DNA from 3 places in the Sellimonas sp. genome. Region 3 is predicted to be linked to each of the others. Evidence: predicted binding sites of a transcription regulator. Region 3 holds the regulator's gene; each other region holds the start of a gene.
The links. Region 3 encodes HrcA, which represses chaperone genes, less so after heat shock. Its sites were predicted from a motif close to TGTTAGCACTCNNNNNNNNNGAGTGCTAACA; they were not measured.
Positions count from the first base shown of each region.

Region 1: groES (co-chaperone GroES) is a predicted target of HrcA. The motif match lies at 2,896-2,926, and genes of this name have one in related genera.
Region 2: clpB (ATP-dependent chaperone ClpB) is a predicted target of HrcA. The motif match lies at 3,418-3,448, and genes of this name have one in related genera.

Region 1 covers NZ_JBKSWG010000004.1:52,394-58,435, forward strand. Annotated here, with positions in the region: gene guaB (IMP dehydrogenase) at 1-195, opposite strand, end outside; gene ACLROL_RS02430 (DUF6106 family protein) at 291-779, opposite strand; gene groL (chaperonin GroEL) at 897-2,516, opposite strand; gene groES (co-chaperone GroES) at 2,582-2,866, opposite strand; gene ACLROL_RS02445 (hypothetical protein) at 3,027-3,323, opposite strand; gene codY (GTP-sensing pleiotropic transcriptional regulator CodY) at 3,400-4,182, opposite strand; gene topA (type I DNA topoisomerase) at 4,302-6,042, opposite strand, start outside.
Region 2 covers NZ_JBKSWG010000033.1:2,865-8,906, forward strand. Annotated here, with positions in the region: gene ACLROL_RS10900 (TetR/AcrR family transcriptional regulator) at 104-676, shown strand; gene ACLROL_RS10905 (CPBP family intramembrane glutamic endopeptidase) at 673-1,422, shown strand; gene ACLROL_RS10910 (cysteine-rich KTR domain-containing protein) at 1,424-1,618, shown strand; gene ACLROL_RS10915 (hypothetical protein) at 2,024-2,266, opposite strand; gene hemB (porphobilinogen synthase) at 2,410-3,393, shown strand; gene clpB (ATP-dependent chaperone ClpB) at 3,532-6,042, shown strand, end outside.
Region 3 covers NZ_JBKSWG010000001.1:135,809-141,850, reverse strand. Annotated here, with positions in the region: gene dnaK (molecular chaperone DnaK) at 1-1,136, opposite strand, end outside; gene grpE (nucleotide exchange factor GrpE) at 1,170-1,781, opposite strand; gene hrcA (heat-inducible transcriptional repressor HrcA) at 1,833-2,873, opposite strand; gene ACLROL_RS00580 (GTP pyrophosphokinase family protein) at 3,049-3,732, opposite strand; gene ACLROL_RS00575 (flavodoxin family protein) at 3,768-4,385, opposite strand; gene ACLROL_RS00570 (hypothetical protein) at 4,438-5,286, opposite strand; gene hemW (radical SAM family heme chaperone HemW) at 5,317-6,042, opposite strand, start outside.

The DNA of each region.
Region 1 (6,042 bases), on a different contig from region 3:
ACCCTGACGTGCCATTGCAATCGCCATTCTGTGCTCTGTAACGGTATCCATACCAGCACTCATCATCGGAATATTCAGCTTGATCTTCTTTGTCAAGTACGTTGTCAAATCGACCTGATTCGGAATCACTTCCGAATACGCAGGTACTAAAAGTACATCGTCAAATGTAATGCCTTCTCCAATAATTTTACCCATGACTTCTTAATTCCTCTCTTTCTCTGACTGTTCCTTTTTAGTTTGAAACTTATGATACAAAAAAATTGATGTCATGTCAATATTTTTATGAAATACTAGAGAATAACTTTTCTAGGTGCCAGCATCCTCATTCCCTCGAGAATGACCTGTTCCGGCTCAAATATCACTTTTGTCTGCTGTCCGTTTTTGGCAATGACCATCACGTAACATCTGGCATTTGGCATCTGAGAACTAAAATCGAGCACTTTGGCATTGCGATACTGATTGAGCTCCCCTGCCCCCATCGGTGCAAGCAGTTCCAATTCTGAGATGTTCATGGAGAAAATTCTTTTTCTCTTCTGTTTTCCCATGATTTTGTCGATATCCAGATCCCCGTTGACATACAGATACTCATACTCCAGATCCAGTCTCCGGAACATGAAGTAATCAAGGACAATCAGCAGCACCGGAACGATCAGCAGAAACGGCATCAAAGGTACGATCAGAAACGACATTACTGTGACTGCCACAAGGAGCGATTTGATCATAATGTCCTTCCCGCTTGTTTTTTTCTTTACCAACTGTTCTGTATAGTAGTCACTCATACTCTTTTCCTCCACTTTTTTTATTCGTAAACAGTATACCACATTCTATATAAAAAAGAAAACTCCTCTTAAGAGGAGTTTTCAAAAATTTCATGATTATTTAGGATTTCAAAAGGATTACATCATTCCCATACCCGGGTTGGCCGGCATAGCTGGTGCATCTTCTTTGATGTTCGCTACAACAGACTCTGTCGTCAAAAGTGTAGATGCTACGCTTGTTGCATTCTGAAGTGCACTTCTTGTTACTTTTGCCGGGTCGAGGATGCCAGCTTCTACCATATCTACATATTCTTCTTTGTATGCATCGAAACCAATTCCCGGTTCAGATTCTCTTACTTTATTGATGATGACAGAACCTTCCAGTCCTGCATTTGCAGCAATCCTGAAGAGCGGAGCTTCGAGAGCTTTCAGTATAATGGATGCCCCTGTCTTTTCATCGCCTTCCAGGCTTGCAACGAGTTTTTCCAGTGCTTTTGTAGCGTGAACATATGCAGAACCGCCTCCTGCGATGATTCCTTCTTCCACTGCCGCTCTCGTTGCTGCCAGTGCATCCTCCATACGGAGTTTTGCTTCTTTCATCTCTGTTTCTGTAGCTGCACCTACACGGATCACTGCCACACCGCCTGCCAGTTTTGCAAGTCTTTCCTGAAGTTTTTCTCTGTCGAAGTCAGATGTCGTTTCTTCGATCTGAGCTTTAATCTGGGCAACACGTGCCTCGATATCTGCTTTTTCTCCCATACCATCGACGATCGTTGTGTTCTCTTTCTGTACTTTTACAGATTTTGCACGTCCAAGCTGATCAAGTGTTGTTTCTTTAAGATCCAGTCCCAGTTCCTCAGAAATAACCTGGCCGCCTGTAAGGATCGCAATATCGCGGAGCATTTCTTTTCTTCTGTCGCCATATCCCGGTGCCTTCACAGCAACGACATTGAATGTGCCGCGCAGCTTGTTTACGATCAATGTAGTCAGTGCTTCTCCTTCTACGTCTTCTGCAATGATAAGGAGACGGGCACCTGCCTGTACAACTTGTTCCAGAAGCGGAAGAAGTTCCTGGATATTAGAAATCTTTTTATCTGTAATCAGGATATACGGATCTTCCAAATTTGCTTCCATTTTATCCATATCTGTAGCCATGTATGCAGAAATATATCCACGGTCGAACTGCATACCTTCTACAAGATCCAGCTCTGTCTTCATTGTCTTTGATTCTTCGATTGTGATGACACCGTCATTTGACACTTTTTCCATCGCGTCAGCTACCATGTTTCCTACTTCGTCATCGCTGGAAGATACTGCTGCAACTCTTGCGATCTGAGCTTTGTCTTTCACTTTGCTGCTCATCTTGGCAATCTCTTCTACTGCCATGTCCGTAGCTTTCTTCATTCCTTTTCTGAGGACGATCGGGTTGGCTCCTGCTGCAAGATTTCTCATTCCTTCATGAACCATAGCCTGCGCCAGCACAGTTGCTGTCGTCGTACCGTCTCCAGCCACATCATTTGTCTTGGAAGCAACTTCGCGAATCAGCTGTGCTCCCATGTTTTCAAATGCATCTTCCAGTTCGATTTCTTTTGCGATCGTAACACCATCATTTGTGATAAGCGGTGCTCCAAATGATTTGTCAAGCACGACATTTCTTCCTTTTGGTCCTAATGTAACCCGAACTGTATCAGCAAGTTTATTTACACCAGCTTCCAGTGCTGCTCTGGCCTCTGCTCCGTATTTAATTTCTTTTGCCATTTCAAATCCCTCCATTTAAATCTATTTTAATGATACATATTTTAACCTTGTTTGTATATCATTTCCTATTCGATGATGGCAAGAATATCACTCTGTCTTACAATGATATATTCCACATCGTCTAATTCCACTTCTGTCCCCGCGTATTTTGAATAGATTACTTTATCTCCAACAGAAACTTTCATTTCCACTTCCTTGCCGTCTACCAGACCGCCCGGTCCAACTGCAACAACTTCTGCCTGCTGCGGTTTTTCCTTATTCTGTCCCGGCAGAACGATCCCGGATTTGGTTGTCTCTTCTGCTTCCATCTGTTTTAAAACAACTCTGTCGCTTAATGGTACTAATTTCATGATTGTTCCTCCTTCATTGTCTATCCATTTATCAGCACTCGTTGTACTAGAGTGCTAAAACACTCTAGTAATAAAATAGCACTGTACATTTTATTTGTCAACAATCTTTCTTATTCTTTATATTTAGTTTATATTTTGAAAATAGGCCCACATGTCTGCACTACACTACATAGAGTCCATTCTGGATCCGCAGCACGATCTGTTCGCCGTCCTGATCGTGATACCTTCTTGTGATTACCCCTTCACAGCCGTACCTGCCTTCTTCTGCCTCAAAAATACACTCATATACCGCATCCAGTGAGAAGGACTGCACTTCTCCTTTTCCAACATACAACGACATCTCTTCGGACTTACTGTCATAAGTCCGTATCCGTGTCATATATTTTTTTCTGTCCTGCTTTTCTGATTTTAAAAATACTTTCTTCATCTGAAGCACCGCCGCACCGTTTTCGTACATATTCTTCTCCTTCCTCAAAAGGGAGCCTCAGAAATCTGACGCTCCCTTTTTGTACACGCACACCTGTTTTCATGCGCTATTTCTGTTTTTCTTTTTTTATCTTTTCCAGCTCCGTAAATACATAATCGTTCACAACTTTAATGTATGTTCCCTTCATACCCGATGATCTGGATTCGATAACTCCTGCACTCTCAAATTTCCTTAGTGCATTTACGATTACCGATCTTGTGATTCCCACACGATCTGCAATCTTACTTGCAACAAGAATGCCCTCCATGCCGTCCAGCTCTTCAAAGATATGGATGATCGCCTCCAGTTCTGAGAACGAAAGTGTACTGATAGCAGACTGTACGATCTGTTCTTTTCTTGTCTCCTCCGCGCTCTCCTCATTCACTGATCGAAGCATTTCCAAGCCGACAACCGTTGTACCATATTCACTGAGAATGATATCGTCAATCTCATACTCCTCATCCTGCTTGTAAATGAAGAGCGTTCCAAGCCGTTCGCCTGCGATTTCGATCGGAGAAACAATAGCCTGATACCCTTTCGATACCTCCGGAGAAAATCCAAGCGTCTGAAGATTCACATTTTCTTTTGTAGATAAAATACTCAGCAGCCGTTCATTCAGCATCGCATCGATATGTCCGCCTACTTCGCCTTTTATCAGTTCTGTCAGCGGTCTGACCTCATCCCTTTTACTCACACCAAGTACCTTGCCCTTTTTGCTTACGACAAGAATATTGGAGTCGAGAATTTCTGTAAGCACTTCACAGATATCATTGAAAACAACTTTGCTGGAATTATTGTTGTGAAGCAGCTTGTTGATTTTTCTTGTCTTATCCAATAACTGTACACTCATAGCCTTCCTCCATCCAAAGATTTTTTGCACTGCCTCGAATTGCACGAACAAAAGTATAGAATACTCAACTGATATTCTAATATTATCATACAATTCTCACATTTTCAATAACTTACATGCTATTTTTCTTTGTTTTTATTTTCTACATATCCACACGTCTCATCAGCGCAAACAATCTTGTTCCCTTTTTCCAGCATATAACCTCCGCATTTCGGACATTTCTTATCGGAAGGCTTCTGCCAGGACATAAAATCACATTCTGGATTGTCCTCACACCCGTAATATCTTCTTCCTTTTTTCGTTTTCCGGATAACAATCTCTTTACCGCATTTCGGACAGCTGACACCTGCTTTTTCCAGGTACGGCTTCGTATTTCTGCATTCCGGAAAGCCAGGACATGCCAGGAATTTTCCGTGAGGTCCGTATTTAACAACCATATTCCGCCCGCACTCTTCGCAGATCACATCTGTTACTTCATCTTCGATCTTTACTTCTTCCAGCTCTTTCTCTGCGACTTCCACGGCTTCTTCCAGATCCGGGTAGAAGTTGCTTATGACGGTCTTCCACTGTACTTTTCCTTCCGCCACCTTGTCAAGCAACCCCTCCATGTTGGCGGTAAAATTCACATCCACAATACTCTCGAATGACTTCCGCATCATATTGTTGACGACCTCTCCAAGCTCCGTGAGGTAGAGATTCTTATTTTCTTTGGCTACATAACGTCTGGCAATGATCGTGGAGATCGTCGGAGCATACGTACTCGGCCGGCCAATGCCCAACTCTTCCAGGGCCTTCACAAGAGACGCCTCAGTATAGTGAGCCGGAGGCTGCGTAAAATGCTGCCGGCTGTCAAAAGACTCTTTGGTAAGCTCTGATTCTTTGGTAAGACCGTTCAGCAGCACATTGCTCTGTGTCTTTTCCTCGTCGGCCTGCACATATACCTGGCGAAAACCTTCAAAAAGGATTTTAGAAGCAGCCACAGTAAACCGGTATTTTCCGGCATCGATCTTCACGGATGTCGTCTCATATTTGGCAGGCTTCATCCTGCTGGCAGTAAACCGCTTCCAGATCAGCTGATACAGCCTGAACTGGTCTCTTGTGAGGGATTCTTTTACCATGGCCGGCGTCCTTGCGATATCCGTCGGGCGGATCGCCTCGTGCGCATCCTGCACATTTTTCCCTCCGTCCTTTTTTTTCTCCGTATCCTCCACGAATTCCGGTCCGTAAACCTCCTCGATATACATCTTGGCCGCTTCCATGGCCTCATCGGAAATACGGGTAGAGTCGGTACGCAGGTAGGTAATGATACCAATTGTTCCCTGTCCTTTGATATCCACCCCTTCATATAGCTGCTGCGCAATCCGCATCGTCTTCTGAGTCGCAAAATTCAGAACTTTGGATGCTTCCTGCTGAAGGGTACTTGTTGTAAACGGAACCGGAGCTTTCTGGCTTCTCTCTCCTTTTTTCACTTCGGCCACCTGGAAAGTCTCATTTTCCAGTTCACTGATAATCTGATTTTTTTCCTCTTCGGATCGAATCGTCATCTTCTCTTTTTCCGTACCATAAAATTTGGCTGTCAGGGGTTTTCTTTCTCCCTTTACTTTCAAAAGCACATCCAAAGACCAGTATTCTTCCGGGATAAATGCATCGATCTCCTCCTCCCGGTCTGCAATGATACGAAGCGCCACGGACTGCACCCTTCCTGCACTCAATCCCCTTTTTACTTTTTTCCAGAGAAGCGGACTGATCTTGTAGCCGATCACTCTGTCAAGGGCTCTTCTCGCCTGCTGGGCATCAACCAGATTCATGTCGATCTCCCTGGCATTTTTAATGGACTCTTTGACTGCTTTTTTTGTGATC
Region 2 (6,042 bases), on a different contig from region 3:
CAAAACACTCCACAGAATGTTCCTAACCCTATTGACATTCATTGAGTTTTGATATATAATCATTGTTATATAACATGAATGATTTTTCGAAAGGAAAGTACTTATGCCACCAAAAGTAAAAGTAACAAAAGATATGGTTATTGACGCTGCTTTTGAGATAGCCCGTGAAGCAGGAGCGGAAAACATCAATGCAAGAACTGTTGCAAAGAAACTGAACTGCTCCACACAGCCAGTCATGTACCATTTTGCAACGATTGAAGAATTGAAAAAAGCGGCTTATGCAAAAGCAGACGACTATCATACAGAATATCTAATGAATATTGAAAGCCCGCAGAAAGGCGTTATGCTTGGAATTGGGTTGAATTATATCCGCTTTGCGATTGAAGAACCGCATTTGTTCCGCTTCCTTTTTCAATCGAACTTTTTTAATGGAACGACTTTGCTTGAAATGATAGATGCCGAAGAACTTGCGCCTGTTCTTTTGGCAATGCAAGGAGCAGTCGGAGGAAGTATAGAGCAAGTGAAAGAAATTTTTTTGACAGTTTTTTTATTTGCTCACGGATATGCGAGTATCATAGCCAACAATTCTTTGGAGTATGATGAAGAACTCATAAAATCTCATTTAGAACGGGCTTACAGAGGGGCAATATTAGCAACACAGGAGGAAACGAAATGAGAAAACTATACGAAAAAAACGAACTGACTTTTGCGATTGTGTGGATTGTGATTTATTGTGTGCTGCAATCTTTAGCCAATCCACTAAATGAAAAAATAGGGGTTGAATATTCTGCAAGTGCAATTTTTTCTATATTACAGTCCGTGATCCTCTTGGTTTTTATTCGAAAAAATAACTTACTAAAACGATATGGGCTTTGCAAATCTCCTATATCTGCCAGCCGCTTTCTGTTCTATATTCCCTTGATAATTTTAGCCACAAGAAATTTTTGGAACGGAGCGGCGTTTAATTTGAACTTGGCAGGAACTGTCTGCTATATTGCCTGTATGCTTTGGGTTGGATTTTTAGAAGAAGTTATTTTTAGAGGACTGCTTTTCAAAGCGATAGCAAAAGACAATGTAAAAACGGCAATTATCATTTCAAGTGTTACATTTGGTTTGGGACATTTATTAAACTTGGTGAATGGCAGTGGTGCGGGAATAGCAGAAAACTTACTTCAAGTTACAGGGGCGATTGCGATTGGTTTTCTGTTTGTCATTCTTTATTATCGTGGCGGTAGTTTGTTCCCTTGCATAATTACGCACTCCGCAATTAACATCACAAGTGTTTTTGCAAATGTGGTAGGATTGACGATAGAAAAGCGTATCATCTTCCAGTTGGTACTGTTTGCAATTACTATTACTTATTCATTTATTCTCACAAAGACACTCCCTAAAAATCAGTATTACGACAGGGAGGATAACTGATATGGAAAATGTGATTTCAGAATGGTTGCGCTGCCCTGTTTGCGGAAATAAGACAAGGCTGAAAATCCGTGGGGACACAGAACTAAAATATTTTCCGCTGTTCTGTCCTAAGTGTAGACAAGAGACTTTAATCAATGTAAAACATCTGAATACCACAGTTATCAAAGAGCCAGACGCACAGACGCAGAGCCGATAACACGCAGATCAAAATGCGGTTATCGGCTCTTTTATTTTTTCTCGGATAAATATAAATACCGCTATGTCGACAAACTTTTCTTGACCTTATGGGGAAATAGCAAAGCCAAGAAAAGCCGTCAAGGGTCAAGATGAACGCTTCGCGCCCTTGACGGCTTTTCCCGTCTTTGCTCACAGGCAGACAAGAGGGCGCAAACGGAAAGACCGCTTGCGCCCTCTATCTATCATAGGTGTCTTGTGGTCATTTAGGGGTTAAAAAAGCCTTGATTTATACGGCTTTGCGGGCTCGAAAACAGAGGGGTAAGGTGTTTATATTCAATCCCTCAAAAACGGCGTTCTATTGCGTAACAAAGCGGATATACCGCATTTCGTGATATACCCGCTTTCTGTTATTACAACCTGTCTGTCAGCCGTTAAATAGTTCCTTATCCCTCTTTATCTTGCCCCAGAAATCCTCAGATATCATGTGGACGCAGCCATCCAGTATGACACCAATTTCTTTTAACGTGCTGCCAGGATGAACGAGAAACTCTCCCGCGTCTATCAGACGGATATGAGGCTTAAGAATTTCCTCGAGACATCTAAGCTCTGACGCTGTGATTCCTTCAAAGAGTCGAGTATTGGCAGCCAATTCTTTTTGCAAAATCATTGTGTTTTCTCCCGTTAAAAATTTTTGTGTTTTCCATTTCGGAAAATTGTTTCTTTTGCTATGATAATGCAGAAGATTTAACTTAATTATAGTATGAGCGGAGGCAGACCGCAAATAAAACGAAACAGAAAGGACCAGACAGAATGGAATTATTAAAAAGACCGCGCCGTCTGCGGGGCACAGAATTGATGAGAAAGATGGTAAGGGAGACGCGGATGAGTCAGGAGTCTCTGATCTATCCGATGTTTGTTGTAGAAGGCAGCAGGAAAAAGGAGGAAATCTCTTCCATGGAAGGCCAGTTCCGATACAGTGTCGATCAGATGCCGTATGAACTGGAGCGGGCAGCAAAAGCCGGTGTAAATCATATTCTGTTGTTTGGCATTCCAGACAGAAAAGATGAGGTTGGGAGCCAGGCATACGCGGAAGATGGAATTGTACAGAGGGCACTGAGGGAGGCAAAAAGACAGTTTCCGGATCTTCAGTATATTACCGATGTCTGCATGTGCGAATATACATCCCATGGACATTGTGGCATCTTATGCAGAAAGGATGTGGAAAATGACCGGACTTTGGAATATTTGCAGAAGATTGCGCTTTCCCATGTGCAGGCGGGCGCTGATATGGTGGCCCCTTCCGATATGATGGACGGCCGGGTACGCGCCATCCGCGGAATACTCGACCAAAATGGGTATGAGAATGTCCCAATCTTGTCTTATGCAGTAAAATATGCGTCCGGATTTTACGGACCGTTCCGGGATGCCGCAGAATCAGCTCCTGCTTTTGGAGACAGGCAGACATACCAGATGGATTTTCATAATAGCCGGGAAGGAATCAGAGAGGCTATTTTGGATGTGGAAGAGGGAGCGGACATCGTCATGGTAAAACCAGCGATGTCATATCTTGATATGGTATCAAAAGTCCGTGAGGCAGTCAAAGTACCGGTAGCGGCCTACAGTGTAAGCGGAGAATATGCCATGGTAAAAGCGGCGTCAAAAAATAACTGGATAGATGAAGAGAAGATCATGTGTGAGATGGCAGTAGCCGCATACCGTGCAGGGGCACAGATTTATATTAGCTATTATGCAAAAGAGTTGGCGAAATGTATGACAGAGGGGAAAATAGGATAAGATAGGGGGAAATAAGATTATCAAAATTAGCACTCACTACTTGACAGTGCTAACAATAAGTGTTATTGTTATATTGTTGGTAGAACAGAAAACAAATAAAATTCAAAAAAGATAGAGATTCGTAAGGAGGAGTGCAGTATGAATATCAATAAATTCACACAGAATTCTATGCTTGCGGTACAAGGTTGCGAGAAAGTCGCAGACGAATACGGTCACCAGGAGATCGAGCAGGAGCACCTGCTTTATTCTTTATTGACACAGGATGAAAGCCTTATTTTAAAACTGATGGAAAAAATGGGTATTTCAAAAGAACTGATCGTAAACCGCGTGGAAGAATCACTGAGGAAGCGGCCAAAAGTCCAGGGCGGACAGGTCTTTATCGGTCAGTATCTGAACAAGGTACTGATCCACGCAGAAGACGAGGCAAAACAGATGGGAGACGAATATGTATCAGTAGAACATATTTTTCTCGCCCTTATCAAATATGCAAATAAAGAAATCAAACAAATTTTCCGGGAACTTGGCATTACAAGAGAAGGCTTTTTAAAAGTGCTTTCCGAAGTCCGCGGAAACCAGAGGGTTACGACAGACAATCCAGAAGCGACATACGACACGTTGAACAAGTACGGGTATGATCTCGTGGAACGGGCAAAAGAGCAGAAATTGGACCCTGTCATCGGAAGAGACGCCGAGATCCGAAATGTGGTAAGGATTCTTTCACGTAAAACGAAAAACAATCCGGTTTTGATCGGAGAACCTGGAGTAGGTAAGACTGCAGTTGTCGAAGGGCTGGCACAGAGAATTGTTCGAGGAGATGTGCCGGAAGGTCTGAAAGATAAACAGCTCTTTGCTTTGGATATGGGCGCCCTTGTTGCAGGAGCGAAATACAGAGGAGAATTCGAGGAGAGACTCAAAGCAGTTCTGGAAGAAGTCAAAAACAGTGAGGGACAGATTATCCTCTTCATTGATGAACTTCACACGATCGTAGGTGCAGGGAAAACAGACGGGGCCATGGACGCGGGAAATATGTTAAAGCCAATGCTTGCAAGGGGAGAACTTCATTGTATCGGTGCGACTACACTGGATGAATACAGGGAGTACATTGAGAAAGATGCCGCTTTGGAAAGACGATTCCAGCCGGTAATGGTAGACGAGCCGAGTGTGGAAGATGCCATCTCTATTTTGAGAGGGCTGAAAGAACGGTATGAAGTATTTCACGGTGTAAAGATTACGGACGGCGCGCTTGTTGCAGCCGCAACTTTGTCCAATCGGTATATATCAGACAGATTCCTCCCGGACAAAGCCATTGACCTTGTAGACGAGGCATGTGCACTGATCAAGACAGAATTGGATTCCATGCCGACCGAACTCGATGAACTGAGACGGAGGACAATGCAGCTGGAGATCGAGGAGGCTGCCCTCAAAAAAGAAGATGACCGATTAAGCCGTGAACGGCTGGAAAAACTTCAGCAGGAACTGGCGGAAAACAGAGAAGAATTCGCCAAAAAGAAAGCACAGTGGGATAACGAGAAAAACTCCCTGGAGAGAGTACACCGACTGCGGGAAGAGATCGAAAATGTCAACCAGGAAATCCAAAAAGCTCAGAGTTCCTATGATCTGGAAAAAGCAGCAGAACTCCAATATGGACGTCTTCCGCAGCTGAAAAAACAGCTGGAAGAAGAAGAAAATAAAGTAAAAGACGAAGATCTCTCCCTTGTCCATGAAAGCGTGACTGACGAAGAGATTGCCAAAATCGTATCCCGGTGGACGGGTATTCCGGTTGCAAAACTGAATGAAAGCGAAAGAAGCAAGACACTGCATCTGGATCAGCAGCTTCACAAGCGTGTGATCGGGCAAGATGAAGGTGTAACAAAAGTAACAGAAGCCATCATCCGGTCAAAGGCAGGCATCAAAGATCCGTCGAAACCAATCGGCTCCTTCCTGTTCCTCGGACCAACCGGAGTAGGGAAAACCGAATTGGCCAAGGCACTTGCAGAAAGCCTGTTTGACGATGAAAGCAACATGGTACGTATCGATATGAGCGAATACATGGAAAAATATTCTGTGTCCAGACTTATCGGAGCCCCTCCGGGATATGTAGGATACGATGAAGGTGGACAGCTGACAGAGGCGGTAAGAAGAAAACCATATTCTGTCGTACTCTTCGATGAAGTGGAAAAAGCACATCCGGATGTGTTCAATGTACTTCTGCAAGTACTTGATGACGGACGGATTACAGATTCCCAGGGACGCACAGTAGATTTCAAAAATACGATTCTGATCATGACATCAAATATCGGATCCGCCTATCTACTGGAAGGAATCGATGAAGAAGGAAATATCAAACCAGAAAATGAACAATATGTCATGAATGACCTGAAAGCCCACTTCCGCCCGGAATTCTTAAACAGACTCGACGAAATCATTATGTTTAAACCACTTACAAAAGCAGATATAACTCAGATCATCGATCTCCTTTTGACAGATGTCAATAAACGTCTGGCAGACAGAGAACTAAAAATCGAACTGACAAAAGCAGCAAAACAACATATCGTAGACGGCGGCTACGAACCAATGTACGGTGCAAGGCCGATGAAACGATACCTGCAAAAATACGTAGAGACACTGGCTGCAAAACTCATCCTGGAA
Region 3 (6,042 bases):
CCGCCCATTGTCTCGATGGAAAGGGACAGCGGTGTAACGTCCAGAAGAAGGATGTCGCCTGCGCCTGCATCTCCGGAAAGTTTACCACCCTGGATAGATGCTCCAAGTGCAACACATTCATCCGGGTTTAAGGACTTGCTTGGTTCTTTTCCTGTGAGCTGTCTTACTTTGTCCTGTACAGCCGGGATACGTGTGGAACCACCTACAAGAAGTACCTGGCCAAGGTCTGACGGACGAAGTCCTGCGTCGGAGAGTGCTCTTTGTACTGGTTCTGCTGTTCTTTCTACAAGATCGCTTGTAAGTTCATCGAACTTCGCTCTTGTAAGATCCATATCAAAGTGCTTCGGTCCTTCTGCTGTTGCAGTGATGAACGGAAGGTTGATGTTTGTTGTCGTTGCAGAAGAAAGTTCTTTCTTCGCTTTTTCTGCTGCTTCTTTCAGTCTCTGGAGCGCCATCTTGTCTCCGGAGAGATCTACGCCTTCTTTTGCCTTGAAATCAGCCAGCATGTAATCTGTGATCTTCTGGTCAAAGTCGTCTCCGCCGAGTTTGTTATCTCCGGCTGTGGAAAGTACTTCAATGACACCATCTCCGATATCGATGATGGAAACGTCGAATGTACCGCCTCCAAGGTCATATACCATGATCTTCTGTTCTTTTTCGTTGTCAAGTCCGTACGCAAGGGCTGCTGCTGTCGGTTCGTTGATGATACGTTTTACATCAAGACCTGCGATCTTACCTGCGTCTTTTGTTGCCTGACGCTGAGCATCGTTGAAATATGCCGGAACTGTGATGACAGCTTCCGTTACTTTTTCTCCAAGGTATCCTTCTGCGTCTGCTTTCAGTTTCTGAAGGATCATCGCGGAAATTTCCTGCGGAGAGTACATCTTTCCATCGATGTTTTCTTTTTCGTTTGTACCCATCTTCCTCTTGATGGAAGAGATCGTCTTATCTGCGTTTGTGACTGCCTGACGTTTTGCAGGTTCGCCAACGAGACGTTCTCCTGTCTTTGTAAATGCAACAACGGATGGAGTTGTTCTGGCTCCTTCTGTATTCGCGATAACGGTCGGCTGTCCACCTTCCATTACAGCAACACAACTGTTTGTTGTACCTAAGTCAATACCAATGATTTTGCCCATAATGAATTCCTCCTGATTTATTATTAAAATTTGTTAGTTTGCTACTTTTACCATACTGTGTCTTACAACAGATTCGCGGTACATGTATCCTTTCTGGAATTCCTCTACCACGATGTTTTCTCCGGCTTCTTCGTCTTCCACATGCATTACCGCATTATGGAAATCCGGATTAAACTCCTGTCCTAACGCTTCGATTTGTTTCACACCGGCATCTTCCAGTGTCTTCATCAACTGTTTGTATACTTTATCCATGCCGTCCACAAACGGATCTTTGCGTTTTTCTTCATCTACGCTCTGGAATCCGCGTTCGAAGTTATCGATGACCGGAAGGATCTTTTCGATAATATCCTTCGCCCCGATCTCGTACATGGCGGATTTTTCTTTCTCCGTGCGCTTCCGGTAGTTGTCAAATTCTGCCATCTGCCTTGTGAGTTTGTCTGTCAGATCTTCGATTTTTTCATCTTTCGGATCTTTTTTATTTTTCTTTTTAAAGAAGCTTTTTTTCTCTTTCTTTTCTTCGGCTTCCTGCTCTGTCTCCGCCTCGCTGTCCATTTCCGGATTTTCTTTCGTCACATCCTCGTCGGCTGCTTCGGCGTTTGTTTCTTCCGCCTGCTTCTTCGCTTCCTCTACTGCTTCTTTTACCATTTCTTCTTGATTTTTATGTTCGTCCACCAGGATACCACCTTTCTGTTCTTTCTATTCTTTTCTATGAAATATCGTATCCAGCTCATTCTGCAATGTTTTGAGGGTATCCATGACATGCTCGTAATCCATCCGTTTCGGACCGATGATACCGATCGTCCCCTGCATGCCTTCCCCTAATTCATAGGTGGCTGTCACGACACTGCAGTCTTTCATGTTCTGTACCGGGGTCTCGTTTCCGATATATACCTGTATCCCTTTGTTCTCACTGGAAAGCGTCTGCGTGACCAGTTCGGAAAGCTGCTGTTTTTCCTCAAAGGCACTGATGATCTCCTGCGCACTCTGCTTGTCGGAAAGTTCCGGGTATCGGAAAATATTCGTCGCGCCGCTGGTGTAGATCTCCATATCCTGGTCAAGCTGGATGACATTTGCAACCGCATCCAGAACATCGCTGATGACTCCGCTGTGTATGCCTGCCTGTTCTTTGAGCTTTGCAATCAGCCCCAGAGTGATCTGATCGATGGACATCCCATTGAGCGTGGTGTTCAAAAGCATGTTGAGCTTTAAAAGAGTCTCATTGTTCAGCATCTGATCCACTTCCAGGATCTGGTTTTTCACAATGTTTCCTTCCAGCACGATGACTGCGATGAGCTGCTCTTCATCCACCTGGGAAAGCTGGATAAACTTCAGCTTGTTTCTCGTGCTGACCGGCGCTGAGACCATCGTCGCATAATTGGTGCTGTTTGCCAGCACTTTTGCCGCCTGCTTCAACAGCTGATCCATCTTATCAGCCTTCTTCAGCATCTGTTCCTTGATCTCGGTTACTTCCTGCTCCTTTTCCAGCATCAGCATATCCACATAAAGCCGGTAACCCTTATCTGACGGGATCCGCCCCGCCGAGGTGTGAGGCTGAACGATGTATCCAAGCTCTTCCAGATCTGCCATCTCGTTCCGTATCGTTGCAGAACTCAGATTCAAATCCGTATATTTGGAAATCGTCCTGGAACCTACGGGATCCCCCGTCTCCAGGTAGTTCTGAATGACCGCTTTTAAAATCTTCAGTTTTCTCTCACTCAGTTCCTGGATCGCTTCCATCTCGTCTGCCTCCTTCGATGTTATTAGCACTCATGTATTTCGAGTGCTAACATCTACGGTTATTAATGTAACACTCCTACCCACTTTTGTCAACACTGATTCTGAAAATTTTTATGTCTTCCACGCGCAAAAAAAAGAATCCCGGGCACAGGATTCTTTTCTCTGTCTTATGACGTTATTCAATTCTTCTTCTGAGGTTCTGCATCTTTTCATCCGTCGCAGCGATCGTCTCCGCGCACTCTTTTAACTCCTGGATCAGTGTGTCATGCTCAGGCACGTTTTTTTTGTATTTGATCTGGTGCTCCAGGCTTGCCCAGAAATCCATTGCAACCGTACGGATCTGCACTTCCACCCGCATAGGCTTTTTACAGTCTGAGAAAAATACAGGGATCTCCACTATCATGTGATAGCTTCTGTAGCCGTTTGGCTTCGGGTTTTTGATATAATCTTTGACTGCAACTACCGTGATGTCGTCCTGGCATGTCAGCATGTTCGCCACTTTGTAGATATCATCAATGAACGGACAGATCACACGAATACCGGCCACATCATTTAAATTTTTCTCAATGGCTTCCACCGTGACGGGGAGACCCATTCTTCCGAGTTTCTCTGCGATGCTTACCGGTTTCTTGATCCGGCTTTGAATACTTTCGATGGGATTTCTGTCTCCGTATAAGGAAAGCTCATCATCCAGCACCTGAAGTTTTGTCGTGACTTCCCGGATGGCGGATCGGTACCTCATCATAAGGGTGTTAAAACTCATGAGACGTTCCACCGTCTCTTCTTCATTCTCTCCGCCCAAAAATTCTTTTACCAGTTCTTTTTGATTGTTTTCTTCTTTTGTCATTGTCTGTTCCATACCTTTTACGTAATATTTTCTGTCAAAAAATCTCTTTACCTGATAAAATTTGTCCTGGACGGGGATTCTTTTTCCGGAAGCCCGTATGCCTCTTTTCCGAGGGCGATGCTCTTCATTAGAAATGCCATATTCCGCGCCAGTGTCCGCATGATCTGCAGACCCTCTTCATCCTGAAGCGCTTCCCCCTGGGCGCTTCCGTGGATGCTGTTCCAGTACTGTCCGGATGCCACAGGCATGCCGCTGATAGTAAAATATTTGTTCAGCTCGTCAAAAGTGGAGGAAAGTCCGCCTCTTCTGGCTGTCGCCACAGCCGCGCCAACTTTCATCGTCTTGTCAAACGGTGTGCTGTAGAAAAGTCGATCCAGAAAAGCGATCAGCGTCGCATTGGCTGAAGCGTAGTATACCGGACTTCCTACTACAAGCCCGTCACATTTCTCAAATTTCGCTGCTGTCTCGTTGACAAGATCGTCAAACACACATTTTCCATTTTTTCGGCAGGAAGCACATCCGATACATCCGCGGATGGCCTGATTTCCCACCTGGATGATTTCTGTCTCGATTCCTTCTTGAGCAAATATCTTTTCCATCTCCTGCAGAGCAATGTAGGTATTTCCCTTCGTGTGAGGACTTCCGTTTACAAGCAATACTTTCATTTCTTCTTTTCCTCCTTTTTTCTTTTCTCTGGTGTCTGTCAAAGACAACCTCTTATATATTGAGAAGTCCCACCGAGACCAACACGACGGCATATACTGCCCACTGTCGTTTTGTAAGCCGCTCGTCAAATACAAACACACCCACCACTCCGATGATGACCATAGCTGCAATACTGTACATTGGATAGGCTATAAATGCAGGAATATCTGCCAAAGCGTCCAACAAAAAACGGGCTGAAAAATAGTTTGGGATCCCGATAAGACACCCGTAAATCACATCTGACTTTCCGATTTTCTCTTTTTTTTGAATCACAAGCACTCCGCACACAAGGCCGGATATTAAAAAAGACAGAACCAAATATAAATCGCTGAGCTCCGCTTTTCCGTATGTATCGTAAAATTTGGCCATGGAATCGCCAACCCCGCCTCCAAGCAACAGGAGCAAAAGTCCTCCCACAGACTCTCCGCCAACGCGTCTGCGTCTTTTCTCTTTTGTCTGTGGTATTTTCTCCAGGTTGAGAAACAGGATTACCGCCACAGAGAGAAAGATCCCGATATACTGTGTGACACCTGGCTGCTCTCCAAACCACAGTACTCCAATAGCCGTCGGGACAATGACCCCAAGTTTCATAAACGTGGAAGACAAGATAACTCCGTTTTTCTCTATATTCCACTGTAAAAGAAGAAACGCTGCAACATAAAGAATTCCTGTCAAAATGCCGAATCCCATTACGTACATCATGCCAACGTCACTCATATTGTTTGCCATATCCGGGGAAGTCGTCAGTCCTGAGATGATACATGCCGTATAATTTATCAAAAGTAATCCATACCGGCTTTTACAGTGATCTTTACTGGCCCGCATGAAAACAGATACTCCTGCGCTGCATAGAATCGCCAAAATAAGAGAAAACAATTCTCTACCTCCTCCCTACTCCTCCTGAAGGAACTGCGCCATGACATAGTTGCTCACGTCGATGCCCCTTTCTGTGAGAAAGATCCGCCCATCCGAGCATTGTAAAAGCTTTTGCTGCTGGAGCGTTTTGATCTGCTCCCCATAGATCTTTCGGGGCGTGATTCCAAATGTTTTCTCAAATACGTCTTCCCGTACTCCTTCCATCATGCGAAGTCCCAGAAAAAAGAATTCCTCTTCCGCCTCTTTTTTGCTGACTTTGTGCCAGTCCTCCCTCTGGATACGTTTCTTTTCTTCCGATGTCCGGTTATCCTGAAGCCAGAGTTTGGTATACGCTTCCCTGTCTCTTAGATTGGAAAAGCGTGCCCCTTCAAAGAAAGAAGCCGCTCCCACACCAAATCCCAGATACGGCGTGCGGTTCCAGTATCCGATATTATGTCTGCAAGCAAATCCTTCCTTTGCATAATTGGAAATTTCGTACCGCTCATAGCCATATTCTTTCAGAAAACGCTTTGTCTCTTCGTACATTGCCCGGTCGGTATCCTCGTCGGGAACAGGCGGATGTCCGCCACTATCTCGTCCCTCTCCGTACCAATTCCAAAACAGCGTCCCTTCTTCTATAATCAGGCTGTAGGCTGATATGTGCTCCGGTTTGAGGGCCGTGACTTTTTTCAGCGTCTCCCGATAGCTCTCCATCGTCTGCCCCGGGACAGCAGACATCAGATCCACATTGATATTGTCAAA